4 regions of the Pseudoalteromonas sp. AWM4_233 genome follow, and region 4 is predicted to be linked to each of the others. Evidence: predicted binding sites of a transcription regulator. Region 4 holds the regulator's gene; each other region holds the start of a gene.
What was found. The regulator sigma-54, encoded in region 4, starts transcription at its own class of promoters, with help from an activator protein. The targets are predictions, from matches to a motif close to GTTGGCACGNNNNTNGNNT.
Positions count from the first base shown of each region.

Region 1 (7,630 bases), 3.2 Mb from region 4:
CATCTGCCTGCTCAAAGCGACCGCGGCGCATGCTATCAGCGCCAGTGAAAGCGCCCTTTTCATGGCCAAACAACTCTGACTCTACAAGATCTTTTGGAATAGCCGCCATGTTGAGTGCGATGAAAGTATTGGCTTTACGCGGGCTATGATTATGTAATGCGCCTGCAACAAGCTCTTTACCCGTGCCAGATTCACCATTGATCAAAACACTCATACTTGAAGCCGATAATTTACCGATGGCGCGAAATACTTCCTGCATTGCAGGGGCTTCGCCTATGATATCAGGGCTGTTTTGTGGTGTGCTCGGTTGCGCTTTGGTTTTACGGTTTTGTTGCTGAGTCTCGTAAGCACGTTCAACTAGTTGGGTTGCTTCGTTCAGATCAAAGGGCTTTGCCAGATATTCAAATGCCCCTTTTTGAAATGCATTGACCGCTGAATCTAAGTCTGAGTGTGCTGTCATAATGATCACAGGCAGATTAGGGTGCTGGCTATTAATCTGCTCGAGTAACGCCATGCCGTCAATACCTGGCATACGCACATCAGATACAAGCACTGCCGGTTGGTTGTATTCAAGCGCAGTCAGTACATCTTGGCCATTTGTAAAGCTTTCTGTGGCAAAACCTGCACGAGACAAAGCCTTATCTAAAACGAATCGAATAGATGCATCGTCGTCAACTAACCAGACTGATTTCATTCGTGATTCCCCGATGGTTGTGATGTAAATGGCAAATATATATTGAACTCGGTATGACCCGGCCAGCTGTCACATTCAATACTGCCACCATGTTGTTCTATCAGTGTTTGTGCAATAGAGAGCCCGAGACCAGAGCCACCTTCTTTATTGGTTACCATAGGGTAAAATAAGGTGTCTTTTAATTGTTCGTCTATACCTGGTCCATTGTCGCTGATTTGAATAAGCAGTGCTTTTTTAACGACATGATCCCCTTGACGAACACGATGTCTGAATCGGGTTTTTAAGGTTATCTCTCCACCTTGTTTGAGCGCTTGCTGTGCGTTACGCACGATGTTTAAGATCACTTGTTGGATCTTAGCTTGGTCAATAACCACATCAGGAATACTCGGATCGTAATCTTTCTTTAAGCTGATGTGTTGACCCAGCTCAAAGCTACATAGTTTGATCACAGACTCTAACAGTTGGTGGATATTGCACGATGTTTTATTAGGGAGCTGGTTAGGGCCTAATAATTTATCTACCAATTCAGTCAGTCTATCTGCTTGCTCTATGATCAGTTGTGCACATTGCTCGCGCTCTTGCTGGCAAGTCTCATGCTGCAATAATTGCGCCGCTCCACGAATTCCGCCCAATGGATTTTTTATTTCATGGGCAAGACCGCGAATGAGTGTGCGCGCAGCATGATATTGGTGCATTTGCTTAGAGGCTTGATCAAATTTTACTTCGTCATCAATTTTGCGACATTCAAGCAAAATGTACGCTTGGTGCTGATGCACAATTTTACGGCTGTATATGTTCAGTGTGGCAGAGCGATTATCGATGAACACCACGTCTACTCTGTGTTGCTGGCAATCAACGCCTTCATCTAGCACGTATTGAGAGAGCTTTTCTAGGTCGATACTATGATGATTAAAAATACTGAGTAGAGGTTGATTGAGTAGGCGCTTTAGGCCCAAGCCAAACAGTTCACTACAAGAATTGTTGGCAAATTGAATAGTGTAAGCATCATCAATGACTAAGATGCAAGTTGATAGATTTTGCCAAACGTTTTCGGCAAAAGACGTTAAGGAGTGTACCATGATGGATCAGCTTTCATTGTTATGCACCAATTTGGTGCGTTTTATCATACGCCTACATTTGACTTGCATCAACGCTTACTGACACTGGCTTTATGAAGGTAAAATGTGTGCTCTTTGCTTGTCGCAATTTGTGTGCCTTGAGGATTAAAAACAGCCATTTTTATCTTATGTTCACCTCGTGAGAGTGATTTAAGTACAAATGAAGTGGAAGACTGCTTTGCACCTACAGTACTGCCGTTATGGAAGAGCTGGACGGTAAAGCCTTTATGAAAGCTAGGCAGCACCTGACCACTGACATAAACGGTACCAGTGTTTTCTCTAATGGTTTGTTCGTGGTTGGGAGAAGTGATATTTGCTTGATAAGAGATTTGCTTTTGGGTGTTTGATGATTGCAGAACATTGGTATTGGTATTGGTATTGGTACTTGGCATGACCAATGGCTTATTTAACTTTACTTCTTGCGCGCCTTTTCTGGGGGTGTCTGAGTAGACCCAATTGCCATTTTTATCTTTCCAACGATAAATTTTAGCGTCACTTGGCAGCGCAATCAGTGCCATTAAAATACATAACCCCTTTACCGTCCATTTCATTTTTTTGCCCTAACTCTTATCACACAATGCAATAAATACTTTAGTTGTTTATGAACTGCTTTACCATAAAAAAGCCCGCTTTCGCGGGCTTGAGAACACATATGATTTAGGCGCGTGTCAGTTACACGCTTGAGTGCATTTTAAACTCGTCACATGTAGTGTGAGTTGTCATGCACTAAATATACGGAGAATAATTACTGGGTAATTAAACGCTGTAATACATTTCGAACTCAACTGGGTGAGTCGTCATGTTCAGTTTTTCCACTTCTTGTGACTTAAGTTTGATATATGCATCAATTAAGTCATCAGTGAATACGCCACCTTGGATAAGGAATTCACGGTCAGCATCAAGTGCTGAAAGCGCTTCTTCTAGTGAAGCTGCAACTGTTGGGATTTCAGCCGCTTCTTCTGCAGGTAGGTCATATAAATCTTTGTCCATTGCATCGCCAGGGTGGATCTTGTTCTTGATACCGTCAAGACCAGCCATAAGCATTGCTGAGAACGCTAGGTAAGGGTTTGCTGTTGGATCTGGGAAACGTACTTCGATACGACGTGCTTTCTCAGAAGGAACAACTGGAATACGGATTGAAGCAGAGCGGTTACGTGCAGAGTATGCAAGCATTACTGGTGCTTCGAAGCCTGGTACTAAACGCTTGTATGAGTTAGTAGACGCGTTAGCGAATGCGTTGATTGCTTTAGCGTGCTTGATGATACCACCGATGTAGTATAGTGCTTCTTCAGAAAGACCGCCGTACTTGTCACCAGCGAAGATGTTCTGGCCATCTTTGCCTAGTGATTGGTGACAATGCATGCCTGAACCGTTATCGCCTACGATTGGCTTAGGCATGAAAGTTGCCGTTTTACCATATAGGTGCGCCATGTTGTGGATAACGTATTTCATTTCTTGAATTTCGTCTGCTTTCAATACCATTGTATTGAAGCGAGTTGCGATTTCGTTTTGACCCGCTGTAGCTACTTCGTGGTGGTGTGCTTCAACAACTTGGCCTAGCTCTTCTAGAACTAAACACGTTGCAGAACGCCAATCTTGTGAAGAATCAACTGGTGCTACTGGGAAGTAACCGCCTTTTACGCCTGGACGGTGACCCGTGTTACCGCCTTCGTAATCTTTGTCAGAGTTCCAACATGCTTCTTGAGCATCAATTTTGTACATAGAACCAGACATGTCAGTTTTGTACTTAACATCGTCAAATAGGAAGAACTCAGGCTCTGGACCGAATAAAACAGTGTCTGCGATACCAGTCGAACGCATGTACTCTTCTGCGCGCTTTGCAACAGAACGTGGGTCACGCTCGTAACCTTGAAGTGTTGATGGCTCAACAACATCACAACGCACGATGAGTGTTGTTTCTTCAGCAAATGGGTCTAATTTTGCTGAGTCAGCATCTGGCATTAGCACCATGTCTGATTCGTTGATGCCTTTCCAACCAGCGATTGAAGAACCATCAAACATTTTACCATCTTCAAAGAAATCTTCGTCAGCTTGGTGATGAGGAATAGAAACGTGTTGTTCTTTACCTTTAGTGTCAGTGAAACGTAGGTCAACAAACTTAACGTCGTTTTCCTTGATAAATTGTAAAACTGTATGAGACATGTGTGTCCTCCAAAACTCGTTGGGTTAGTTATTTTGCTATAACTTTCGTTATTACTGCGCAGCTATAAGCGGGTATTGTGCCAGTTTTTTATCTAAATGAATTTAAAGGTTTTTTGTGTTTTTTAATTTGTGTTGCACCTTGGTGGTGCACCAACATGATCCGCTAATGCACGTTCGTGGTGCAGCTCCAGTATAGTGCATGATGCTTTTTTGCCCAGTTTTTAGTTGCAAAAATACACACGTTAATTTCATTTCCATGCTGTATTAGCTGCAGGGTGGCTGTATTGTCATTTAAATCACATTTATAAAAGGTATTTTGTTGAGATTGTTGTATTAAAGCGGGCGCTTTTATGGCGTGGTTTATTTCAGCTTCTATACTGAATTGACCCTTTATTCGTCGAATAATGACGTCAGTTGAAAAAATAATGCTGCATAAACTTTCATCTATGGCGTTATTAGGGGATAATACGCCCCTTTTAAATTCTAGCGGCCTATTTTGGGCTGTGCTACACGATTTGGTGTATAGGATTAACCCACTCTTTCGAGTAATTATCTGAGTTATAAACATGAGCATTGAAAAATTACGTAATATCGCGATTATCGCGCACGTTGACCACGGTAAAACGACCCTAGTAGACAAGCTACTAGAGCAATCGGGCACGTTAGAAACACGTGGCGGTAATGAAGAACGCGTGATGGATTCCAACGACATCGAAAAAGAGCGTGGTATTACCATCCTAGCTAAAAACACCGCGATTGAGTGGAACGATTACCACATCAACATCGTAGACACTCCGGGACACGCTGACTTCGGTGGTGAAGTAGAACGTGTTCTTTCAATGGTTGACTCAGTATTACTACTAGTTGATGCGCAAGAAGGTCCAATGCCGCAAACGCGTTTCGTAACGCAAAAAGCATTCGCTCTTGGTCTTAAGCCAATCGTTGTTATCAACAAAATCGACAAGCCAGGTGCACGCCCTGATTGGGTAATGGACCAAGTATTCGACTTATTCGATAACCTAGGTGCAACTGACGAGCAGCTTGATTTCCAAGTTATCTACGCTTCAGCAATTAACGGTTGGGCAACGCTTGACCTAGACGAGCCTTCAGACAACATGCAACCAATGTTCGAAGCGATCGTTGAGCAAGTAGAAAAGCCCGATGCAGATCCTGCAGGCGCATTCCAAATGCAGATTTCACAGCTAGACTACAACTCATACATCGGTGTAATCGGTGTTGGTCGTATCAAGCGTGGTACTGTTAAAGTAAACCAACAAGTAACAATTGTTGGTGCTGACGGTTCTACTCGTAACGGTAAAGTTGGCCAAGTACTGACTTACTTAGGTCTTGACCGTCACGAAGCACAAGAAGCGCAAGCGGGCGACATCATTGCAATCACAGGTCTAGGTGAACTTAAGATCTCTGATACTGTATGTGATGTAAACGCAGTTGAAGCACTTCCAGCGCTTTCTGTTGATGAGCCAACAGTAACAATGACGTTCTCTGTAAATACGTCTCCGTTCTCTGGTCAAGAAGGTAAATTCGTAACTTCACGTAATATCCTTGAGCGTCTTCAAGCTGAACTTGTTCACAACGTAGCACTACGTGTTGAAGAGACAGACAACCCAGATAGCTTCCGTGTTTCAGGTCGTGGTGAACTTCACCTAGGTATCCTAATCGAAAACATGCGTCGTGAAGGCTACGAGCTTGCAGTATCTCGTCCAGAAGTAATTCTTCGTGAAGTAGATGGTCAATTAGAAGAACCATATGAAACAGTAACTGTTGACGTTGAAGAAGAGCACCAAGGTTCTATCATGGAACAGCTTGGTCTTCGTAAAGCTGAAATGACTGATATGGCACCAGATGGTAAAGGCCGTATTCGTATGGACTTCATGATGCCTTCACGTGGTCTAATCGGTTTCCAAACTGACTTCATGACACTAACATCTGGTTCAGGTCTTATGTACCACACATTCGATCACTACGGCCCACACAAAGGCGGTAACATTGGCCAACGTAAGAACGGTGTACTTATCGCAAACGCGGCAGGTAAAGCACTAACTAACGCACTATTCAACCTACAAGACCGTGGTAAGCTATTCATCGGTCACGGTGTTGAAGTTTACGAAGGTATGATCATCGGTATTCACGCGCGTGATAACGACCTAACTGTAAACGCGCTTAAAGGTAAGCAGCTTACTAACGTACGTGCATCTGGTACTGACGAAGCACAAAACCTTGTGCCACCAATCGTTATGACACTTGAGCAAGCACTTGAGTTCATTGATGATGATGAGCTAGTAGAAGTAACACCAGAAAGCATCCGTATCCGTAAGAAACTACTTACTGAAAGCGAGCGTAAGCGCGCGAGCCGTGAAGCTAAGAAATAACCTCTTACGAGATGTAAAAAAACCGCTCAACTGAGCGGTTTTTTTGTAGCTAAATAAAGCAAACTATTTAGAAGAATTACTTTTTGGCTTTTAATTAAAACAAACCATAGCTTTCGGTTTCTTCAGGTTCATAACTGTGTAAATGTTCTGGCCTAAAAATCGCACTAGGATCGATTAATACGCTATGTGTATCATCACGTTTAATTAAACCTTTCATCATTTGCTTAGTCTGCGGATCGATATCAAAACCGATATTGGTGATCTCATGAAGTGGTTTGATCTCACTTTCATCACAGTGAATATTGTCTTGAACTTGATCTACCAATAAGCCGATATGCGGTTTTTGGCCATCTAAGGTTGTAAAAACAATAATAGGTTTATGATCGAGCGTGATTTGATCTCTCGCTGACTCAAATAATCGGATCAGTTTTTGGTAAGTTGTAGTACGCTCTTTCTCGAGCATTCTTACTGCTTGTTCTTTTTCGCCTTTGGCACACATATCTAATAAGGTGCTTGAAAGATTGTGTAATTTTGTATGTGGTTCTTCAAAGCGTGCAAGTAAAGCTTTTAAATCTTCATTATCAGTTTTGAAACTATAAAACCACTTACCAAATTCACATTGTCGAGGATCTCGTGCTTTGGTGAAAGCGACACCTTCATGAATGCTGTGTTCAAGTGCCACTAACCAAGCTTTATGATCTTGTTCACGATCATGTAGAAGTTTTACGAGTGCTTGATTCACTTCAGAGGAAGATTGGTTATTTAAGATTAAGCCAAGATCAAAAATAGGCGTTGGGGTGCCCATGTAATCTTTGACCCCCAAGAAGCTTGGGTTGCCGTTTGGCAATGAGGTTAGGTTTCCTTCATAGCGCTCGGTCAGCAATATGTCTAAGATCTTTAAAGAAATTGTTTTTTGCCCAACACGAAAGTTAATTAAATCCATGTCTGCCTCATCATGCTTATAAGTATGACTAATGATAGATCAATTACGAATGATATGAACGGAAAATTGGTAATTTCTTTTGCTTTGGTTTGATCTTAAATAAATGACGTAATTCATCATCTTGGTTGATCACATTGCTTAAGGCATTGAGGACACAGTTAGAATTAAATGGTAAAGGACACATTTTTGCGGCACGACTAAACACTAATGCGTTGAGGTACCCTTCAAAGATGGCGTGCGTAATAGGTAAAGAATGTGTGCTTAACGTTGCTCTGAATTGCTCACAAATTTTACCCTCACAAGAGACTGGATTTGGCACCAC
Region 1 is NZ_JBSWSZ010000001.1:3,441,123-3,448,752, reverse strand. It holds gene ntrC (nitrogen regulation protein NR(I)) at 1-694, opposite strand, end outside; gene glnL (nitrogen regulation protein NR(II)) at 691-1,773, opposite strand; gene ACXAC4_RS15670 (DUF4124 domain-containing protein) at 1,842-2,363, opposite strand; gene glnA (glutamate--ammonia ligase) at 2,569-3,975, opposite strand; gene typA (translational GTPase TypA) at 4,542-6,365, shown strand; gene ACXAC4_RS15655 (CZB domain-containing protein) at 6,460-7,308, opposite strand; gene ACXAC4_RS15650 (ABC transporter substrate-binding protein) at 7,352-7,630, opposite strand, start outside.
Region 1: glnA (glutamate--ammonia ligase) is a predicted target of sigma-54. The motif match lies at 4,042-4,060, and genes of this name have one in related genera.

Region 2 (7,630 bases), 2.1 Mb from region 4:
TGCGCTTTCAACTTCTTCAGTCGGTTCTAGCTCACTTACTTCTTGGGTTTCTTCAAAGATTTCTTCACTTAACTCTTCTTCAAAGTCTGGCTCGTCGACTAAGTCATCAATGACAGCATCAAGCTCGCTTTCATCTGTTGGTGCCGATTCTGTTAATACATCATCTTCAAGGAGGTCATCTAAATCATCGAGTGCGATGTCGTCTTCTGCGCTTTCAACTTCCTCTGTTGTTTCAGGTGATGCTGTCTCTGGAACTTCATCAACGGTTTCTTCAATTAATCCTTCTTCAAAGTCAGGCTCGTCGATTAATTCGTCTAGCGCTGCATCAAGCTCGCTTTCATCTGTTGATGCTGGTTCTGTTAATACATCATCTTCAAGGAGGTCATCTAAATCATCGAGTGCGATGTCGTCTTCTGCGCTTTCAACTTCCTCTGTTGTTTCAGGTGATGCTGTCTCTGGAACTTCATCAACGGTTTCTTCACTTAATTCTTCTTCAAAGTCAGGCTCGTCGATTAATTCGTCTAGCGCTGCATCAAGCTCGCTTTCATCTGTTGATGCCGGTTCTGTTAATAAATCATCTTCGAGGAGGTCACCTAAATCATCAAGCGCGATGTCATCTTCTGAAGTTACAACTTCCTCTGTTGTTTCAGGTGTAGATGTATCTTGAACATCTTCAAGGAGGTCATCTAGATCATCGAGTTCGATGTCGTCTTCTACGCTTTCAACTTCTTCAGTCGCCTCTAGTACACTTACTTCTTGGGCTTCTTCAAAGTCTGGATCATCGACTAGGTCATAAATGTCTAGATCCAAGTCATCTGCTTCTAGCGGATCTTCATTACTCGATAACTTATTTTGATTTGACTCATCTATTAAAGAATCAATGTCATCTAAATCAACATCAGCTTCTTCAGTTTGCGCTATATCAGGTTCATCTTCACCTTGAGTTTCATCTAGTAGCGCGTCTATGTCATCGATATCAAGATCATCTGAAGTAACATCATCAAGCAAACTGTCAACATCATCGGCATCTACTAATTGTGAATCACCATGTTCTGAATCTGAACTTTCTTCTACTGCACCACCGACTTCGTCTAAAAGATCATCGATATTATCAATATCAAAATCTTCTTCATCGTTGATCTCAACAGCAGGCTCATCAGTTTGCGCAACTTCATCTAGTAAATTGTCGATATCATGCAGATCAAAGTCTTCATCTGCTCCTTCAGAACTTTCATCCTTTGGGGGCTGGTCTGCAACCTCATCAATTAAGCTGTCAATATCATCTAGATCAAAGTTATCTTCAGTATTTTCTGGCTCTTCTGTCGCAGCCTCATCTAAAATTGAATCTATATCGACATCTTCTTGCTGTTCAGTGGCTAGTTCTTCACTTAACGCTGCCAAAGCATCATCACTCACGTCTAATTCATCATCAGATGAGTCGTCGGTTTCATTAAATAGATCATCAAGGTCATCAGAACTTAAAATATCGTCGCTGCTTGAACTACCGCCATCTAAGTCAACCATATCATCGAGCGAGTCGTCTGCATCGAAGTTTTGCTGTAAGAAGTCGTCTAAATCATCACCTTCAGAGCCATCATCGAAAGCTACATCGTCCCCTAACAAGCTATCTAGCTCGTCTTGATCAAGCGTGTCATTACCTGCTTCAAAGCTATCATCTTCCAAAGAATCAAACATCATGTCGTCGTCTTCAGGCAAGATGTCATCGTCTAGCTGCACGCTATCTTCAACTGGTACGTTACTATCTAACGGCGGTACATCTAAATCTAGTGGATCAGCCGCAGCTGCACCTGCGACTCCCGCGGCTGCGGCGGCACCTGCTGCCTGGGGTAGGAAATCATCTTCATCATCTGTGCTATTAGCATTCTTACGTTTACGTAAGAACATCACTAAACCACCAATGACTAATAAGGCAGGTAAAGTTGCAAGCACCCCAATCATCACGGGGTTTGAAAGTAAATCAGCACTTTGTTCTTCTTGTTGCTGTGCTCTTTGACGCTCTATCAAGGCGTTTTGAAGTTCGATGACAGACTGAAGCTGTTGCTGAATTTCAGAATCTTGCCCAAGTTGATTGCGAACATTTTGCAGCTCTTCAGAAATGTTTGTTAGCTGGCCTTTTAGCTTGTTGTTTTCTTCTAGTATTTCTTCGACACTGCGAACCGAGTTCTTAAATTGTGATTGTAGCTCTTGTAACTTAGCATCTTGCTCCATTTGTAATGACTTAAGCTGCGAAGTGAGTTGCTGTTGTGCATTATCAACATCGATTTTTCGCGCTTGAGTAACTTTTTTTTGTGCTTCTTCAATGGTTTGGTTGTCGAGCATGCCGCTCTTTTTTAGCTCCCACAAGTCATCGTCTTGATCGGAGCGCTGCTTTGCTATGGCTGGGTTTTCACGACGCATTTCTGCAATGGTCGGTATTTTAAGGTACGCGCCATCGCGCATGTGATTTAGGTTTTGATCTAAAAAAGCATTGGGGTTTTTACGGTAAAGAGCACTCATTACCTGATAAACAGTAACAGAGCCGTCATCAGGCCTAATTTTTTGCGCAATTCGCCACAAAGTGTCCGAGGGCTTTATTGGGCCAATAGAGCGACCCATTTGACCATAATCGGCATTCTTAGGGCCCTTTAAAATGGTACCGTCTTGTGTGTAGGCTGGTATGGTTATCAATGCAAATGCAAAGAAACAAATAAACACTAAACCGCGCATGTTGATCCTTTAGATATCATGTCCAACATCGTGCTAAACATTAAAATATTGCTAATGGTGGCTTTTGCAAGCTCTATTCCAACTGCAAACTATAAACCAGTTACATTGGAATATCTATGGCAAAGCTTTGATAAATAGTGCCTAGAGCGTACTAAAGTATGAGAAGATGTGAACAAAGAATATTGTTTATAGTCAATATATTGGCTGGTTTTTGAACTGGCAGCTATAAAAAGCGGCAAAACCCTGCCGAAGCGGGGTTTTACCATTGCGAATTAGAGGTAGTTATTTATTAACTCTTCAGCTATTTGCACGCTGTTAGTCGCTGCACCCTTGCGAGTGTTATCTGAAACCACCCATAGGTTTAAACCATGAGGGTGAGATATATCAGCGCGTAAACGACCAACATACACAGTATCATTACCGCTAGCGTCTGACACTGGCGTCGGGTAATCGTTTTCGTCTTCAATGAGTTCAACACCAGGGGCATCGTTAAGTAACTGCTTAACCTGCTCTAGGTCATATGGCATACGCGTTTCTAAATGAATGGCTTCAGCATGACCAAAGAACACTGGCACACGTACTGCTGTTGGATTCACCATTACCGAGCTGTCACCTAAGATCTTTTGCGTCTCCCACACCATTTTCATTTCTTCTTTGGTATAGCCATTTTCTTGGAAAGCATCGATTTGCGGGATCACGTTAAACGCAATTTGCTTAGGGAAAATGTCGTTTTCCATCGGACGTGCATTCATTAGGTTAGCTGTTTGCTTTGCCAGCTCATCGACCGCTTCTTTACCAGCACCAGAAACCGCTTGGTATGTAGATACGTTAATTCGGTCAATCCCATAAGCATCGTAAATTGGCTTAAGCGCCACTAGCATTTGAATCGTAGAACAGTTTGGGTTAGCAATAATGTTGCGATTTCTAAAGTCTGCTAAGTTATGTGCATTTACCTCAGGCACAATCAGAGGAACGTCATAGTCGTATCTGAAATGTGAGGTATTGTCGATCACAACACAGCCCGCTTCTGCGGCGATGGGTGCATATTTTTCAGATACGCTGCCACCTGCAGAGAATAAACCAATATGTGCGTTCGAAAAGTCAAACTCTTCTACATCTAAAACCGTCACTTTTTCGCCGTTAAAGTCAATTTCTTCACCCGCACTTCTGCTGCTTGCAAGCGGGAAAAGCTGATCAACTGGAAACTTACGTTCTGCTAATGTTTCAATGATTTGACGACCAACAAGGCCTGTTGCGCCAAGCACGGCGACATTAAATTTCTGAGACATTTGACCTCATCCTATTCTGAAACTGTAAAGCCAAGTGTTGCGAGTTGTTCCGCAAACTGACTACCATTATTTTTTACTGTCACTGTGCTGAATTCTCGTCTTACTGGATAAGACTTACGAAGGTGATCAAAACCCTTCTCTGACAGTGACTTTCTTAAAATGCCATCATCTCGTCTAAGATCGTAAACCAGATGAACAAGTCGACCTAAATCGCCTTGGGTAAAATTATCTTGTACTGTGACTTCTGTGATCACAGGTTTTGGTAAAAAGTCACTTAACTGTTTCTCTGCTGGGATGCCTAATAACTCGCATACCTTTTGATAAAGCATTTGCGTACCACGAGCTTTGCCTTCAAGGGTGTGTCCTGCGATGTGCACACTGCTATAACGTACAAAAGGTAATAAGTCAGTTAAGATATTTGGTTCGTTTTCCCATACATCTAACACCAGTTCTAACTGCTTTCCAGCTTGCAAAGCTTCAAGTAATGCTTGGTTGTTAATGACTTCGCCACGGCATGCATTGATCACCAACATATTTTCTTTTAATTTTGCAATACGCGCTGCATCAATTAAATGCAGGGTTTTATGCTTACCTGTTCTAACTAATGGCACGTGAAATGACACTATGTCAGATTGCGCTAATAGGTCGTCTAACTCAATATGCTCTTCAAGTTCACCATTTTCAAACTTAATTGGGTCACACAACAACAAATTGATGCCACTGCCTTGCAGTTTTTCACGTAAACACTGACCAATGTTGCCCACACCGACAATACCTAACGTTTTACCTTGCAAGCTTGTTGATGTTTCTTGGGCATAGGCATAAAGTGCACTTATCACATACTCTGCAACAGCAATGGCATTACAGCCAGGTGCGCTACTAAATGCTATTTCTTTGTCGTTAAGTAATTCAGTATCAATATGATCGATACCTATTGTTGCAGTACCCACAAATTTTAGTTTTTTAGCATACTGTAATAGCTCTGCGTTAACTTTTGTTACCGAGCGAGTCAGTAAGATATCAACGTCTTCGATTTGTTCAGACTTGGCATTGCGCCCATCAAATCGCATTACACTGCCTAAATCAGCAAAATACTCCTCAACTAAAGGCATATTTTGATCTGCCAAAATTTTCATCTATTTTTTCCGTGGTAACTGCAAAAGCGCATTGTAACCGCGGTATCAATAAATTGCGACTCAGTGACTTTGATTAGACAGTTTTTATTGGCCAGATAACTGGACAAAACTGTTAAATCGTGCAAATTTCAAACTCATCAGATGACTTGCAATCATTAGCAGTTAGAGCTAGTCTAAAGCTTAGTGGTCAGACCACCATAACAAGGAAAACAATATGACTCTGATTTTTGTATTAATTTTAATCGCGCTACTCAGTGTCGCTAGCTATCACAGAGCTAGCTGGCATAGCTGCGTAGCGGTAGCTGGGGCAACCTTGCTAGTCGGTACTATTGCGGGTGCATTTGGTGCTTTATCTTGGCTAATTTTCTTAGCCATCGTATTGCCTTTATCACTAAGCAATATTCGTCAACAGTACATCAGTGGCCCGCTTTTCAAAGCATTTAAAAAGGTCACACCAACTATGTCAGAAACCGAGAAGTCTGCAATCGATGCGGGTACTACTTGGTGGGAAGCAGATCTATTCTGTGGCAACCCAGACTGGCGTAAACTTCACCAATATCCTAAGCCACGTTTAACGCCTGAAGAACAAGCTTTCTTAGACGGTCCGGTTGAAGAAGTGTGTGCCATGCTTGACGATTGGAAAGCAACGCATGAATTAACTGATCTACCAGAAAACGTTTGGCAATATTTAAAAGACAACAAATTCTTCGCGATGATTATCAAGAAGCAATATGGCGGTCTTGAATTTTCAGCTTATGCGCAATCTTGTGTGCTACAAAAGCTAACCAGTAAATCGACTCTTCTATCTTCAATCGTTGGTGTACCAAACTCGTTAGGTCCGGGTGAGCTACTACAGCACTATGGTACGCAAGAGCAGAAAGACCATTATCTACCCCGCCTTGCCAAAGGTGATGAAATTCCATGTTTCGCATTAACGTCTCCTGAAGCAGGTTCTGACGCCTCTTCAATTCCTGATTTCGGTGTGGTTTGTAAAGGCGAATGGAACGGCGAAGAAACGCTAGGTATTCGTTTAACTTGGAATAAGCGTTACATCACGCTTGCCCCTGTTGCGACTGTATTAGGTCTAGCGTTTAAACTACGTGACCCTGATGGTTTATTAGGTGATGACAAAGAACCTGGTATTACGTGTGCGCTGATCCCAACTAACACACCAGGTGTTAAAATTGGTCGTCGCCACTTCCCACTAAACGTGCCATTCCAAAATGGTCCAACGCAAGGTGAAGATATTTTCGTGCCTATCGACTACATCATTGGTGGCGCAAAAATGGCTGGTCAGGGCTGGCGCATGCTGGTTGAATGTTTATCTGTGGGACGAGTTATCACACTGCCTTCAAACTCTACAGGTGGTATCAAGTCGTTGGCACTTGCAAGTGGTGCATATAGCCGTATTCGTCGCCAGTTCAAATTACCAATCGGTAAGATGGAAGGTATCGAAGAAGCATTGGCTAAATTAGGTGGTTATGCGTACAGCACTGACGCTGCAGTTACAATGTCGACAGGAGCTGTAGACTTAGGTGAAAAGCCATCTGTTGTTTCAGCTATTCTTAAATACCATTTAACTGAGCAGATGCGTGACTCTACCAAGCATGCGATGGACATACATGGTGGTAAAGGTATTTGTTTAGGTCCAAATAACTATTTAGGCCGTGGCTACCAAGGCGCACCCATTGCGATTACCGTTGAAGGTGCAAATATTCTTACTCGTAATATGATCATTTATGGTCAAGGTGCTATTCGCTGTCACCCATTTGTACTTGCTGAGCTAAATGCGGTATCAATGGAAGACAAACGCGAAGCGCTTAACAGCTTTGATAAGTCGCTAATGGGCCATATTGGTTTCACTATTTCGAACCTTGTGCGAACTAAGTGGCTTGCATTAACTGGTGCGCGTTTTACGAAAGTACCTTTCAATGACGAAACGGCTGATTACTATCGTAACGCAGCACGCTTCAGTGCGGCTTTAGCCTTTATGTCTGACATCTGCATGGCGGTATTTGGTGGCTCACTAAAACGCAAAGAACGTATTTCTGCACGTTTGGGTGACTTACTCAGCTATCTATACCTAGTGTCTGCGACGCTTAAGCGCTATAACGATGAAGGCCGTCAAATCGAAGATCTTCCGTTTGTACAGTGGAGCTGTCAAGAACACCTATATCTATGTCAACGTGCATTGGCAGATCTAATCAACAATATGCCATTTGCACCATTGCGTTTCGCGCTTAAATTAATGCTATTCCCATTCGGTCGCCCTGTTCGCAAGCCAACCGATAAACTAGAGCAAAAAGTAGCGCGTTTACTACAAACGCCTAATAACGCACGTAGCCGATTAGCAGCACATATCTACACAACAGATGAGCCGCTAAACCTTATTGGCAAGCAAGAGCAAACGCTTAAAGATATCTTAGATATTGAGCCACTGTTCGATAAAATTTGCCGCGCAAAAGGTCAGAAAATCCC
Region 2 is NZ_JBSWSZ010000001.1:2,378,640-2,386,269, forward strand. It holds gene ACXAC4_RS10615 (FimV/HubP family polar landmark protein) at 1-2,727, opposite strand, end outside; gene ACXAC4_RS10620 (aspartate-semialdehyde dehydrogenase) at 3,000-4,016, opposite strand; gene ACXAC4_RS10625 (4-phosphoerythronate dehydrogenase) at 4,028-5,152, opposite strand; gene fadE (acyl-CoA dehydrogenase FadE) at 5,367-7,630, shown strand, end outside.
Region 2: ACXAC4_RS10615 (FimV/HubP family polar landmark protein) is a predicted target of sigma-54. The motif match lies at 2,792-2,810, and genes of this name have one in related genera.

Region 3 (7,630 bases), 220 kb from region 4:
GGGCTTCCCATGTGAAAGTAGAACATCGCCAGGGCCTAATTAAAGAAACCCGTTGCAGCAATGCAGCGGGTTTTTTGCTATGTGCAGAATTTTTGCATCGATATGTAAGAGTCTCAGCGCTTGTTAAAATGGATTAATTCACCTTGCGCAAAAGAAGCGCTCTCACTGCGTTCGCTGTCGCTAATTTTGCACCATAAGCGCAATGTGAAGTGAGCAACCTTCACAGTAGTTACGCTCTTTATTCTGAAACACTTTTCACACGAGTAAATAACTAAAGCCTCAACTCCAGCTAAACTGGTTTATCTCACCTTGCGCGAAAAGAATGTAAGCGCAAGGTGAGATAAACCTTTCGCACTATAATTGCGCAAAAGAAGCGCACTCACTTCGTTCGCAGTCGCTAATTTTGCACGATAGCGCAAGGTGAAGAGAGTAACTTTCACAGTAGTTACTCTGTCCATTTTGAAACACTTTTCATAATTGTTAGTAAATAAGCCCTCAACTCCAGTTAAACTAGCTCACTTCACCTTGCGCAAAGCAAATGTACTCGCTTTGCTCGCAGTCATTAACTTTGCACCTAATTTGAAACAAGCTTAACTAATGGCTATGCTTAAAAGGTATTTAGAAAAGGTTTGATGTGTGTCGCTATACTTAATTTATTTACTTGTTATGTTTGCTTTATTCGGCACATCAGCGAGTTATTTTGCGCGTTTTATTTATCGCTACTGGGTTCATAAAGATATGGATCAAACGCTGATTTATAAAGCTGGAGGGTGCGCCCTATTGATAATGACATTGTCAGCAATAGGGGCTTTGCTATTTTAGTTACTTATTGTAAAGCTCTCACACTTGCTCTTAATACAGAGAGATTGAATAGGAAGTACTTGTTTGCAAGTTTCATCAGGGGTTTGTCTTTCGTTCAGTATTCGCTCTTGTGTAGTTTCAGCATCAGCCAAGCGTTCTACTTCATTTTCATCAACATTCTTAGTCGAAAACACAACATAATTACTTGGGCCACCACACGCTGCTCTCTCACCTACACCTATTACTTTGCATTGAAAGCTCGCATCACAGCTTAGATCAGCTACATAAGCTTTCAGGGTGTTGCTCTCTTCGAACTGAGTACCTGTTGGGGACTGACAGCCTGATAACATGAGCAGAATTGATATAACTAGGGCCAAAACTGTTTTCATGTATGTTCCTTTTATTGCGCGATATAAGTACTGTCGCTTAGTGTAACACACTTGTTATTGATACATTGTGTCGTAGGCTTAGTTAACATGGCGCAGATGCTTTGCATACCTGATTGCGCATTATAAAGACTCTCGTACTTTGTCAGTTTATCTGCAACAGTTTTGGCTGTCTCACCAGTTGTAGTTTTAGTTGAGTAAAGCATATAGTGGCTAGGACCACCGCAAGCTCGGTTGCCAGCTGCTATCACCTTACATTGTGCATTGGAATCACACTCATTGTTTTTCTCTATTGCGCTTATATCAGCTCTAAGGGAGTTTAAAGTTTCTTGAGATACCTTTTCTAAACCTAGCTCAGTTTTATCTACGTTTGAAAGCTCGGTCACTTTAGGTGCAGACGCAGGCTTATCTTCCGTTGTAGAGCTCACCTTTTCAGCGCTCTGTGGCTTTGCCTGTTCGGTATTATTCGTTTCATCAGTTTGACCACAGGCTGATAAAACGAATAAAACAGCTGTGAAGACAATGGCTTTTTGCATAACGTGTTTCGCTCTTTTTTCAATCAGTTTGCATCTTATTGAAAATTTATTCAAGCATATTGAAAATGAACCTGTTATGTAGAACAGTGACTTAATACATTAATAAAGCACTTTCTGTTTAGTCGCTTTACTCACGTTAAAATAGCTTATTGAACAAAGAAGGAATATCAATCGTTTATGGATTTAATGTGACTAAAATTCAGGCATAAAAAAACCGCTGTTAAGCGGTTTTAATACAAGTTAATGGCGGAGAAGGAGGGATTCGAACCCTCGATAGGGCTACAAACCCTATACTCCCTTAGCAGGGGAGCGCCTTCAGCCACTCGGCCACCTCTCCGGCGCAAACTTTAAATGTGGCGGAGAGATAGGGATTTGAACCCTAGATACGCTATTAACGTATGCCGGTTTTCAAGACCGGTGCTTTCAACCACTCAGCCATCTCTCCATGGGCAAAGATAATACTCAGCGATTATGCCGCTGTAAATAGCTTTTGATTTGTTTGCCTAAAAATTAACCTAAAATTAAAGAAAAAATTCTTTTTTTTAGCTTAAATGGCCACATCGGTTAAATTGTGTATAGTGAAATCAAAAAGATAAGCGCTTTAAACGGTTACTTATATTGAGCCATATGAGCTGTTGACAGTTTTTGCGCGCAGACTGCAAAAAGAGACTGCCAGCTAAAGCTTGGCTTTTTAATCGTTGATTTCTTTAAGCGAGGTTGCGTGTTGCTGCACGCCGCAGCTGTCTGGATCATGATGAGCTCCTAAGTTATGTAAGTGAGTAATGCTTGATTGAGTGTATTTTGCATTCGATTTGGTTAATTTAAAAACAATAAAAATTGCTGTTTTCGGATAAGTTTTTCTAATGGATTGTGTTTTATATTATTGTTCTTGAATAGTTATTCTTATCTATTTTTCATGGTTTAAGGGCTTTCTCGGTTCTTTGTGAATAATTATTTAATAAGCTAGGTTAATTAATTTTATGCTCGTTGTTGTAAAACCAAGTGATTCGCCTTTTATAGAAGCGCAGGTTAAATGGTTAGAAGAAGAATGTGTAAAAAGAGGGCTCAAAAATCAATGGTTTTTTACATCAGGGTGTTTTGAGACAGATGTCACCGCTATCAAGAAAAAGCTAGCAGAAGTAGAAACGGTTGTTGCAGTTGGTGGTGATGGGACATTGCATTTGGCCGCGAATGCATTGGCGAATTCACCTGTTTCGCTTGCTGTGCTGCCAGCTGGCACGGGTAACGATTTTGTAAGGCAGTTCGGGTATTCTACACAGCAATGGCGAGCCTTGGTCTTTTCTGAATCTTATAGGTTATTAGATTTGGGTAAAGTCAATCAGCGGTTTTTCATTAATGTTGCTGGTATAGGGTTTAATGCTGCAGTTGTAAAAGATATTAATACGTTTCAAACCCGTCATAAGCTGAGCTATATTTTTGCAGGCATTAAGCATTTGTTTAGCTTTAAACACACTTCATCGCATGACCCTTCTTTGATGCGTGTATTTGCAAATGGTCAGTTTTTTGCTGCAGGCCTAAAAGTGGCGCCGAGTGCTAGGATTGATAATGGTAAGCTATTAATGTTGCATTTTAGGGCTGAGTCTTTACTGAGTAGACTTTGGAGCTTTTTACTGATGCTAGTACATCAGCATGAAAAGTCATCTCATCTTGAGGTCAGTGAGTTGATGGAGTATGAAATCTCTGATCCTGATCTGTTAGTTGAAGCTGATGGCGAAATGATAGGAGAGACACCCGCAGTCGTTAAAGTCTGTCGAGGCGCACTTAAGATGAGGTTATAAAAGAGAGCTGACATTAGTCAGCTCATAAAGGGAGATAATTAATACTGTAATCTAATAATGCTTATTTAGATTTAAAGTTGAAAAGCTGATAGCCATTCATTGCTGGGATCTGTGCAACTAAATTAGTTTCTGCATGTGCAATACCTTCAAATTTATCGCATAAGCCATTTGCTTGTTCTTCAATTTGCTTTGCTTGTAACTGTACTTTTTCTTCAATTTGTTTGCCCATGTTTTCCATGCGCGATTCAAAGCTTTCCATGTCGCCGCCTGAGCTGACCATTTCAGAGCCGACCATCATTAAGATACTGCCGATTGATTCCATCATGGCTGACTCGACGGCCTCTTCTATGTGAGTTTCAAAGTGATTATCAAAATTTTCACCGAACTCATGAAAGGTCTTTTCGCCCATGACAAATGCACCTTGTTGATAGAAGGTATCACTGATCTCAACGTGTAGTTCATCCATCAGACCGTTAAGAGACTCTAGTCCTTGTAGGTTGAACGCTTGCGCTACTTCATCCAATGCAACACCAGCAAGCTTTACGCCGTCAAGAGCGATATTTGCCACTTGTGGTAGTTGTACTCTGAGTGAGTCCGCATAATTCGCTAAGGCGTCTTTTTGTTCATGGGTTAGTGTGATTGCTTGTCCATCAACATAAAGCTCACCATAGCTGTCAATCGTTAGTTGTTTATTATTCTCTGCAGTGATCTGTAGTTGATTTGGCGTGATGCGAACATCATTCTGGAAATCGACTTGGCACTGGTCGCTGCTAATTTGAATACCATGATCTTCATGTGCGATTGCTGAAGTACTTAAAATTAGCGTTGTTGCTAGCATAAACTTTTTCATAATTATCATTCCTGTTGATAGACTCGATGATTACTTATCAAGATGAATGCCAAAAATTAAAGTTATTTAAATTCATATTGTTACGTTTTTTTATTTTCTTTTTGTAAGTGTACTTATAGCTAAATTAAAAATAAAAGTGGTTTATTTAACCAATTATTACGATTTTTAACATTGTTGTCTCCATGCTAAGTCGCATCGTAAAGTTTGCAAACCTAAAAAATCGAGCTAATTATTAATTCAGTATTGTGCTTATAGTCATGAGGTTGTCACCATGCGTAATTCCTTTTCTGAAGATGCGCCTATTGATGATGAGTTTGGAGCGGAGTTAGATGATTTAAATACAGAGTCTTCTAGCATTCAAAAGCGCCGTGCTCGAAAAAGGTTAGAAGATTATTTTGAACAAAAACGCTTACGCGAATGCTTAGGTGATGATGAGTTTGGAGATATTGATTAAACAAAGCGGGCTGTTTTTAGCTAAGTTTCTTCGCTTAAGTCAAAGTCAGGGCTAGAAGTAACTCTGCGTTAAATCTCAACTATCTAGACACGCTCTTGCAGTACGTCATAATGGTGCGCATGGCATAAAATAGTTTGAGATTAATATGGGCAAAGTTAAGGTTTGGGATGGCTTTATTCGTGGCTTTCACTGGTTGTTGGTCATTGCGTTAGGTGTGCTCTATATCAGTGGAGAAGAAGGCTGGTTAGAGTTGCACTTTGTTACAGGTTACGTGTTGTTAGCATTGATGTTAGCCCGATTAATTTGGGGTGTAATTGGTAGTGAAACAGCTAGGCTAAGCAAGTTGATTAATCATCCTACAAAGGTTGTTAATGCATTAAAAGGCAAAGAAGACAGAGTTGGCCACAATGCCGCAGGCAGTCTGATGGTTGTGCTGTTTTTTGTTTTGATCCTTCTACAACTCGTCACAGGGTTATTTACCACAGATGATATTCTTGTGGATGGCCCTTTGGTACAGTATGTCAGTTATGATCTTGTTGAGTTAGCAGGGTCAATACACCACAGTAATATCGATTATATAATTGCCGCAATTGCATTACATATCTTGGCTATCATTGCCTATCGTTTTAAAGGTAAAAACCTCATCAAAACGCTTTTAACAGGAACCGTAGAATCAAGCTTGCAACAGCCAAAAATGAAGGCTGGTTGGATAGCTTATATCATCTTTGCTCTGTTCGCTGCGGTATTAACTTTCTTGTGGGGTATGGAGCCTTTAAGTCAATTGATGGCATAAGCCAAAACTTGAGTGAATAAAAAACCCGATAAACTCAGTTTATCGGGTTTTTGCATTTTTATGTGTGAGTTACTTAGTCACTCAAGCGGTTTAAGCCATTTAACGCTGCTACACGATAGGCTTCTGCCATGGTTGGATAGTTAAAGGTGGTATTAACAAAGTATTCGATGTTATTACCCGGGCCCTTTTGTTCCATAATTGCTTGGCCGATGTGAACGATTTCTGAGGCACGCTCACCGAAGCAGTGAACACCTAAAATCTCTTTAGTTTCTGAGTGGAATAACAGCTTCAAGCTACCCACTTGTGTGCCTGTTATCTGCGCACGCGCAAGGTGCTTAAACTGGGCTCTCCCGACCTCGTAAGGGATTTTAGCTGCTGTTAGCTCTTGCTCTGTTTTGCCCACTGAACTCATTTCAGGAATGGTATAAATACCTGCAGGAATGTCATTGATCAGCTTCTCGCTACAATCGCCTGAAACAATGGCTTTAGCTGCGATACGGCCCTGGTCAAATGCGGCACTGGCTAAACTTGGATAACCAATCACGTCACCAACGGCATAAATGTTATCGATTTCGGTTTGGTAGCTATCGTTAACTTTTAATTGTCCACGGCCATCGGCTTTTAGGCCTACAGCGGCAAGATTAAGCTTATCCGTATTACCGGTTCTGCCATTGGCAAATAAAATGCAGTCGGCACGTACGCGTTTTCCTGATTGCAGATGCAGTACGACACCATGCTCATGTGGTTCAACTTTAGCAAATTCTTCATTGTGACGAATAACAATGCCGCTATTCCAGAAGTGGTAACTTAGCGCATCAGAAATCTCCGCGTCCATAAACGCCAGTAATCTATCGCGGGTATTGATCAAATCAACTTTAGCACCAAGCCCTTTAAAGATAGAGGCATACTCACATCCAATAACACCGGCACCATAGATTAAAACGCGCTGAGGGTCATGCTCTAGACTTAAAATGGTGTCACTGTCATATATTCTAGGATGAGAGAAATCGACACCAGGTGGACGATATGGACGTGAGCCTGTGGCAATCACAATAATCGGTGCCGTGATCACTTCATAAGAGCCATCTGTATGAGTCACCTTAATTGAGTAACGGTCAATAAAACTGGCATCACCTTGAAATAACTCAATGCGGTTTCTGTCATAAAAGCTGCTGCGCAGATTTGATTGCTTAGAGATCACATTACTGGCATGGCTAAGAATATCGCCAAAGGTTAAACGCTGTGGCTTTTCAGTGAGGCTGAAAAGTGGGTTTTGTTTGTATTCAATTAAGCGACTAACAGAGTGTCTGAGTGCTTTTGAAGGAATCGTGCCCCAATGAACGCAACCCCCACCAACCGCTTTATGGCGCTCGATAACGGCAACACGTTTGTGGCTTTTAGATAGGTTCATGGCGGCACCTTCACCGCCAGGGCCTGAACCTATAATAATGGCGTCATACATAAATGACGCCGGTTTGTCTGTATTTGATTCTGCTTTTTGTTTGGCCACAGCCCCTCCTCAACTTGCGAGTTGGCTATCACCGAACAAATCATTTTAGGCGTTCGATAATAGCCTTGCATTAAGTGCTAACCATGCCTGTTTTTGAGCCTGCCAAGCCGCTTCTAGCTCTTTATATTGCTTAGCGATGGCCGACATATCATATTGTTCACGCATGGAATCAGCTTTTGCTTCTAATAACTGCTTTTGTGCCGCACAAAAGGTTTGTAACTTTTTTAGAAGCAAATCATATTCTTGTTGTAACAATGTAAGCTGATCTTGGGCTAAAGGCAATTTTGCCAGCTTAACTTTAGTCTTAAGTAACAAGGTTTCAGCTTTGGCTTTTTCGATACGCTCGACTGGTGTGCGTTTGAGTTTGCTGGCAAGGCCGACTGCCGCAAATGCACGGATCATCCATTTTGTTGGGTCGTAGTGGTACCAACGAATACCATTGCGATAGTCACTGGCAAAAATATGGTGGAAATTGTGATAGCCCTCACCATAGGTGAACAA
Region 3 is NZ_JBSWSZ010000001.1:5,588-13,217, forward strand. It holds rRNA gene rrf (5S ribosomal RNA) at 1-34, shown strand, start outside; gene ACXAC4_RS00030 (hypothetical protein) at 819-1,190, opposite strand; gene ACXAC4_RS00035 (hypothetical protein) at 1,202-1,723, opposite strand; tRNA gene ACXAC4_RS00040 (tRNA-Ser) at 1,968-2,060, opposite strand; tRNA gene ACXAC4_RS00045 (tRNA-Ser) at 2,078-2,168, opposite strand; gene ACXAC4_RS00050 (hypothetical protein) at 2,333-2,476, opposite strand; gene ACXAC4_RS00055 (diacylglycerol/lipid kinase family protein) at 2,704-3,522, shown strand; gene ACXAC4_RS00060 (YggN family protein) at 3,584-4,372, opposite strand; gene ACXAC4_RS00065 (PA3496 family putative envelope integrity protein) at 4,644-4,826, shown strand; gene ACXAC4_RS00070 (cytochrome b/b6 domain-containing protein) at 4,972-5,619, shown strand; gene sthA (Si-specific NAD(P)(+) transhydrogenase) at 5,693-7,081, opposite strand; gene ACXAC4_RS00080 (acyl-CoA desaturase) at 7,175-7,630, opposite strand, start outside.
Region 3: ACXAC4_RS00060 (YggN family protein) is a predicted target of sigma-54. The motif match lies at 4,408-4,426, and genes of this name have one in related genera.

Region 4 (7,630 bases):
TGCAAAGCCTGGTAAGTATTCAAGAATATCATTAAATTCTTGTTGCTCTTTTGGCAGGTTACGAACATCGATACTGACGGCTATTTTGTCATAGTTATCAGAAACACTTCTAACCAAAGAAGGAAGGAGATTAACTGGAATGTTATCAACACAATAATAACCTAGGTCTTCCAATACCCTTAAGGCAACGGATTTGCCCGACCCTGAGCGACCACTAATGATGATCAGTTCCATGGATTCCTCTCTGTTAATTAATCTTGAAGTGCAATAAGTTGATAGAGTGCCTCATCGTCTTTTGCGTGACGAAGTTGCTTGCAAAACTCTTTGTTGTTTAGTTTATCAGCAATTGCAGCTAAGGTCTTTAGATGTTCTGCATTATTACCTTCAGGTACAAGCATTGCCAAGAGAATATCGACTGGTCGGTTATCTATTGCGTCAAAATCAATACCGTTTTGATTAGTCACTAAAATGGCAAAAATAGTATCAATGCCTGTAAGGCGGCCATGAGGAATAGCAATACCTTTGCCTATGCCTGTGCTGCCTAGTTTTTCCCGCGTTAGGAATGCATCTAATATTTCGTGGGCGTTATGCTCTGGAAGGTGTTGGCTCGCTAATTCACTGATGTACTCTAGCGCACGTTTTTTGCTATTAAAAAGGACCGCAGCTTTACTGCAGTCCTTGTTGATAATCGAGCTAAGTTTCATGGTTAGTGTCGAGTTAATTTCTCTTTGTGTTTGATAACTTGGCGATCGAGTTTATCAACGAGTTTATCAATGGCTGCGTACATATCAGAGTGTTCATCTGAAGCGAAAATTTCACCGCCATTTAAATGAACGGTAGCTTCGGCTTTTTGTACCAGCTTCTCAACATCTAAGATCACGTGAACGTTATTAATGTGATCAAAATGCCTTTCTAGCTTTGCAAACTTCGTGTTTACATAGTCTCTTAATGAATCTGTAATTTCTACGTGACGACCAGTTAAATTTAGTTGCATAAGCATTTTCCTTCTCTTGGTTTACGTCTTAAATCAAGCTCTTACGCTGATTTGACGGTGGAATAGAGAGTGACTCGCGGTATTTCGCAATTGTACGACGTGCCACTTTGATTCCCTGTTCTGCCAATATATCTGCAATTTTGCTGTCGCTCAATGGCTTAGCTGTATTTTCTGCAGCAATTAGCTTTTTGATCAATGCTCTAATCGCAGTCGATGAGCATTCACCTCCGTTTTCAGTGCTTACGTGACTTGAGAAGAAGTACTTCAACTCAAAAATGCCACGGGGTGTATGCATGTACTTCTGAGTGGTGACACGAGAAATGGTAGACTCGTGCATCTCGACCATCTCAGCAACATCATTCAAAACCATAGGCTTCATTGCCTCAGGTCCATGTTCAAAGAATGCCTGTTGTTGTTGCACAATGCAATTGGTAACTTTCATTAAAGTGTCATTACGGCTTTCTAAGCTCTTAATAAACCATTTTGCTTCTTGTAGGTGAGAGCGAATGAATTGGCTGTCAGTGCTTGATTTTACTGAGCGTGACATTGCCGCATAATGATCATTAACCCTAATTTTAGGCATACATTCAGGGTTTAGCTCAACAACCCAGCGGCCTTTTACTTTTTTCACCGACACATCAGGAATAACATACTCAGATTCTTCACGAATAATGCTGGCGGCAGGTTTAGGATTAAGGCTGTGAATGAGTGTCATCACTTCTTTTAACTCAGGCTCTTTGAGCTTGGTCTTTTTCATGATAGTGCGGTAATCACGGCTGGCCAGCAAATCAATATGCTCGCTTAACACCATTTTTGTTTCAGCTATGAAAGGCGTGTCTGCATCAAACTGATTGAGTTGAATACATAAGCATTCTTGTAATGAGCGAGCGGCAATACCTACAGGGTCAAAGAGTTGAATACGCTTTAATACAGCTTCTACTTCATCGAGTTCAATTAACTCTTCGTCATTGCCTTCATTAATACTTTCTAGGAGTTCTTCGGTACTAACAGTAAGTAAGCCTGCATCATCAACGGCTTCAACAATGGCAACGGCAATGGCTTTATCGGTTGGGCTGAATGGCGTGAGTTCTAATTGCCACATTAAATATTCGTGTAATGTTTCAGTGGTCTCACCCTGATAAACCGTTTCGTCTTCAGGCATAGGGCCGCTACTGGTGCTCGGTGCTGCACTCATGTACTCGTCCCATGTCACATCCATCGCGAGATCGTCACTGACAGTGTCTTTACTCAGTGCTGCATCGCTATCGAGTTCGTAATCGCTGGTCGGTTCATCACCGTGACCATCATCAGTAGAGTTAGAGAGTTGCTCGCTAGAGTCAGTGTCTTTGGTCGCTTTGTCTGAATCATTGCCATCAGTACTTGGCTCTAATTCCGACTCATCTACTTCGAGTAAAGGGTTGCTATCCAGCGCTTCTTGGATCTCTTGCTGTAGATCAAGTGTGCTCAATTGCAGCAAGCGAATTGCTTGTTGCAATTGTGGTGTCATGGTTAGTTGCTGCCCCATGCGCAGCTGTAGCGATTGCCTCATGTATTTCTAACAATCCTTTTTGTTATTTGGATTATGTCTTGCTTTAACTATAGACGGAATTGTTCACCTAGGTAGACGTCTCTTACGGTTTGATCAGCTAAAACTGACTCAGGCGTACCTGACGCGATTAATTCACCATGTGAAACAATATAAGCTTTCTCACAAACATCAAGGGTTTCTCTTACATTGTGATCTGTAATGAGGACACCAATGCCGCGGTTTTTTAAATGCTCAACAATTTTCTTTATATCTAACACCGAAATCGGATCAACGCCAGCAAAAGGCTCATCTAAAAGAATAAATTTAGGGTTTGCGGCTAAAGCGCGAGCAATTTCAACTCGGCGACGCTCACCACCTGATAAAGCCATGCCCTGACTGTCCCGAATATGTTGAATATTAAACTCATCCAGTAAGTCGTCTAAAGTTTGCTCTCTTTGTACTTTATTGAGGTCTTTACGGGTCTCTAAAATAGCCATTAAGTTTTGATAAACAGTCAACTTTCTGAAGATTGAAGACTCTTGAGGCAGATAACCAATGCCCATGCGTGCTCTACTGTGCATAGGTAGCAAAGTGATATCTTCATCATCTATGGTGACTTTGCCTTTATCGCTAGGCACAAGACCAACGATCATGTAAAAACTGGTGGTTTTACCTGCGCCATTAGGACCGAGAAGACCAACAATGCTTCCGGCTTCCACGCTTAGGCTGACATTTTTTACGACTTGGCGGCCTTTGTAGCTTTTTGCTAGGGCTGTGGCAGTTAACACACTCATGCTCATTGACCTTGTTCAGGGTTAGACTTTGATGCTTTTTTCTCTGGTATCAATACCGTGTGTACACGTTGCTGATTTTGTTCGTTTCGCTCAGCACTGATCAGTTGCTTCTCGATGTCATAAATAATCGCTTCAGCTTTTGTACTTTGACCTCCCAGGCTTATTTCAGCTTTGCCTTTGATGGTAAGTAGTCTATTGGCAACGTCATACCTAACTTCTTCTGCGCTGGCGCTTAATACTGTGCCATCCGGTTGCTTTTCGATAAAACGAGCTGGTTTGCCTGTTGCGACTAAAAGCTGCTTGTTTTCACCGAGCTCTTCACGCTGATGTACTTCTAATCTATCGGCATAAATTTCACGGTTGCCATGAATGATTTCAACATTTTCTTCAAAGATACCAATGTTTGTCTTTAATTGTGCTTGCTGCTTACCTGCTTTAATTGATACTTGTGACATAGGTGCTGTTTCAGCCAAAGCAAAGTTAGAAAAGCCGAGTAGTAGCAGTGAAAGAAGTAGTTTATTGGTCATAGTAAATGGTTCGCGTATGGTTAATGAGCTCAATAATTTCAGTATTGAGGTCGGCATTGAGGCCTTGCCCTTTTATATTTAAGTGAGGACCCACAATTTCTACGGGTAGATCTGAGCGCATGGCGCGCTGAGTTATATCTACTTGAATATGGTCTGCGCTGATTTGGTTTATCATAGCACCTTCAGTTAGATTTAGGGCTTTAACATCTCCCTCTAAGATCAGCATGTTATTTTCATATAAAGTGGCTTCATTGGCCGAAAGTTGCCAATTTTGTGGGCCATTAAACAGGGTGAATGTCGGTGATGTAAAATGGCTAAACCCGAGCTGCTGATAAAGCTCCATTTTATTCGCTTCAACTAGGTAATTTCGTATGCCGGCTTCAGAATATTTGGTTTGCTTTAGATCTGTAGCAACATAATCAGGGGTGGCGATGCTCTCTTCTTCGCTGGCACTTTGCTTTTTAGGCTGATCAAAATACGGTGACCATATCCAATACATGGTCAGTGCAAAAATAATTAATAATATGACGCGGTTGACCGTCATGCGCTTGTTCCTGATGTGCCGAGTGTATGACCCTGGCACAACATGAGTAAGTCAGTTAGTTCTCTCACTGCGCCAAATCCACCAGGCAGTAAAGTCGTGTAGTGTGAAAGATTGCGAATGATTGGGTGTGCATCATTTACGGCCACTGCAAAACCCACTTGCTCCATGACTGGCAAATCAGGACCGTCGTCACCAATATAAGCAATTTCGATATCTGTCAGGTTTAGGTTGGCTTTCAGCTCTTCGTAAGCTTTCACCTTGTCTTCTTGCCCTTGGTAAATATGTTCTACTGTTAAGCTAGTCATACGTTGCTGAACAATCAGTGAATGGCGACCGGTGATGACGGCAACTTCAACGCCTGAGTTGATCAGTGCTTTTATACCGAAGCCATCTTTGGTGTTAAATGCCTTTAATTCTTCGCCATTATTGCCAAGGTAAATACGGCCGTCAGAGAATACGCCGTCAATATCACAAATAAGTAACTTAATTTGCTTTGCTCTGGTTACTACATCCTGACTAATAGGCTGATATAAGTCGGCAAATTGCATTTAAATGACTCCTGCTTTTAATAAGTCTTGCATGTTCAGAACGCCAATTGGGCGATTAGTTTCATCAACCACGATCAAACCATTAATGCGTTTGTTTTCCATGATGTTTAACGCCTCAGCCGCAAGCATATCAGCTTTTGCGGTTGTACATTTGACTGTCATTGCATCATCAATTTTTGCGCTGTGCAAATCGAGTTTTTGCTCAATAATACGGCGTAAGTCTCCGTCGGTAAAAATACCGGCTAAGATTCCCTTTTCATCGACGATTGCCGTCATACCTAAGCCTTTGCTCGATATTTCGAATAACGCATCTTTGATTAGTTTGCCTGTTTCGATGATTGGCATTTGCTCACCTTGATGCATGATGTCATCTAAGGTCAGTAATAAACGTCTACCAAGTGAACCACCAGGATGCGAAAGTGCAAAATCATCGGCAGTAAAGCCACGTGCTTCTAGTAGGGCAACGGCAAGTGCATCTCCCATTACCAGTGTTGCCGTCGTGCTCGCTGTTGGCGCTAATCCCAATGGGCAGGCTTCTTTTGAGACCGCGATACACAAATGAATATCAGAAAGATTAGCCATTGCAGAGTTAGGGTTACCAGTCATGGCAATGGTTTTAGCTCCAATGCGCTTTATAACAGGAATAATATTGACGACTTCGCTGGTCTCTCCCGAATTTGAGATCAGTAACACCACATCGTCTTTGGTGATCATACCCAGATCACCATGGCTTGCTTCACCTGGGTGAACAAAAAAAGCGGGGGTGCCTGTACTGGCGAGTGTTGCAGCTATTTTGTTGCCTATGTGCCCTGATTTACCCATACCAATGACTATGGTTCTGCCCTGGCAGTCAAAAATAGCTTGGCATGCTTCAACAAAGCTTTCATCAATATATTGTGCAATTTCATCTATGGCTTGTTTTTCAATATCGATGACATTTAAAGCCGTTTTAGTAAATTGTTCAGCAGTCATGTGCACTCCAGCAACTAAATAATGTAATACATATACCCGATGAACGCGGCAAGCAGCAGCCCCCCTTCAACGCGGTTGATGCGGCGAGTGCCTTTGAGGCTTAAGCTCATCGCGATTAAGGTGAACGTTGCACAAAGCATAATGTAAATGTCGCGTTGTGCGATGTTTGCGTCGATATCAGCTGGGTTTAAGATCCCCGCAATAGAAAGCACTGCGAGAATATTAAAAATATTTGAGCCAATGATGTTACCCATTGCTAGGTCATCTTCATTTTTTAATACGCCAGCAATACAGGCAGCTAGTTCAGGAAGACTGGTACCAACTGCAATGATTGTTAGGCCAATTAATAAGTCGCTCATACCAAAATATTTGGCAATATCAACGGCCGCATCAATAAGGTAACCTGAGCTAATAGGGAGCATAATCATACCCACGACTAACCATAAAACAGCTTTACTGGTTGGTACATTATTGGGTACTTCATCACATGCTTCAGTAACTAAAGGATCATCGTCTTGGTTGCCTGAACGTTTGGTTAAAATAAGTAAGGTCGCGAGGAAGGTGATAAAGCCAGCAAATAAAACCAGGCCTTCAGTGCGACTAAAGTGATTGTCACTGACGATGAACCAAGCACCTAAAGACACAATCACAAGCAATGGCATCTCGCGTTTTAAGATACCAGAGCCAACAGAAAGTGGGCGCAACAGTGCGGTAATACCTAATACTAGTAGTATATTGGCGATGTTCGAGCCCACCGCATTACCCACTGCGGTATCTGTTTTATCTGCAAAAGCAGCCTGCGCTGCAACCATCATTTCCGGGGCCGATGAACCCATTGCTACTATAGTTAAACCTACGATTAATGTCGGTACACCGAAATTTCTTGCCAATGCTGCCGCACCAAAGACAAAGCGGTCCGCACTCCAAACTAACGCGGCAAAACCAAGTATCAAAATGATGAAAGATAAAATCATAAAAAGAATATGCCAACAACGAAAACAAAATTGCGGCAAATAGTATCAAAAGCATAAAAAAAAGTATAAACAAAACGCTAGGTAAAAAGCTTTATTCATAGAAGTGAGCTATTACTAAAGCAGAGCTGTATCTACCGCTTACAAAATTTTACGAATTCTCTTTTCACACTAAAACCAAAAAAAAGTATGATATGCAAATTGGTGAACCAGAATGTGGAGCGCGACTTGTCGCAATCAATTATCGAAATCAAGGATGTAACTTTCTCCAGAGGTGATAGGACCATCTATAAGAACATGAGTTTCTCGGTACCAAAGGGGAAGATAACCGCAATTATGGGCCCGAGTGGTATTGGTAAAACTACTATGTTGCGCCTTATTGGCGGTCAATTAAAGCCAGATAGTGGCGACATTACATTTGAAGGGCAAAGTGTACCGGGTATGACCCGTGCTGAGCTTTATGAAGCCCGTACGAAAATGAGCATGCTCTTTCAAAGCGGCGCGCTTTTCACTGATATGTCAGTATTCGATAATATCGCTTTCCCGCTCAGAGAACATACGCAATTAAGTGAAGAGCTAATTCGCCTTGTTGTACTTATGAAGCTTCAGGCTGTTGGCCTTCGTGGTGCCAGAGATTTAATGCCGTCAGAATTATCTGGTGGTATGGCAAGACGTGCAGCACTAGCGCGCTCAATAGCTTTAGATCCTGACCTCATCATGTACGATGAACCGTTTGCTGGACAAGACCCAAT
Region 4 is NZ_JBSWSZ010000001.1:229,056-236,685, forward strand. It holds gene rapZ (RNase adapter RapZ) at 1-234, opposite strand, end outside; gene ptsN (PTS IIA-like nitrogen regulatory protein PtsN) at 252-704, opposite strand; gene hpf (ribosome hibernation promoting factor) at 707-994, opposite strand; gene ACXAC4_RS01100 (RNA polymerase factor sigma-54) at 1,023-2,543, opposite strand; gene lptB (LPS export ABC transporter ATP-binding protein) at 2,591-3,316, opposite strand; gene lptA (lipopolysaccharide transport periplasmic protein LptA) at 3,319-3,843, opposite strand; gene lptC (LPS export ABC transporter periplasmic protein LptC) at 3,833-4,387, opposite strand; gene kdsC (3-deoxy-manno-octulosonate-8-phosphatase KdsC) at 4,384-4,935, opposite strand; gene ACXAC4_RS01125 (KpsF/GutQ family sugar-phosphate isomerase) at 4,936-5,907, opposite strand; gene ACXAC4_RS01130 (calcium/sodium antiporter) at 5,922-6,881, opposite strand; gene ACXAC4_RS01135 (ATP-binding cassette domain-containing protein) at 7,107-7,630, shown strand, end outside.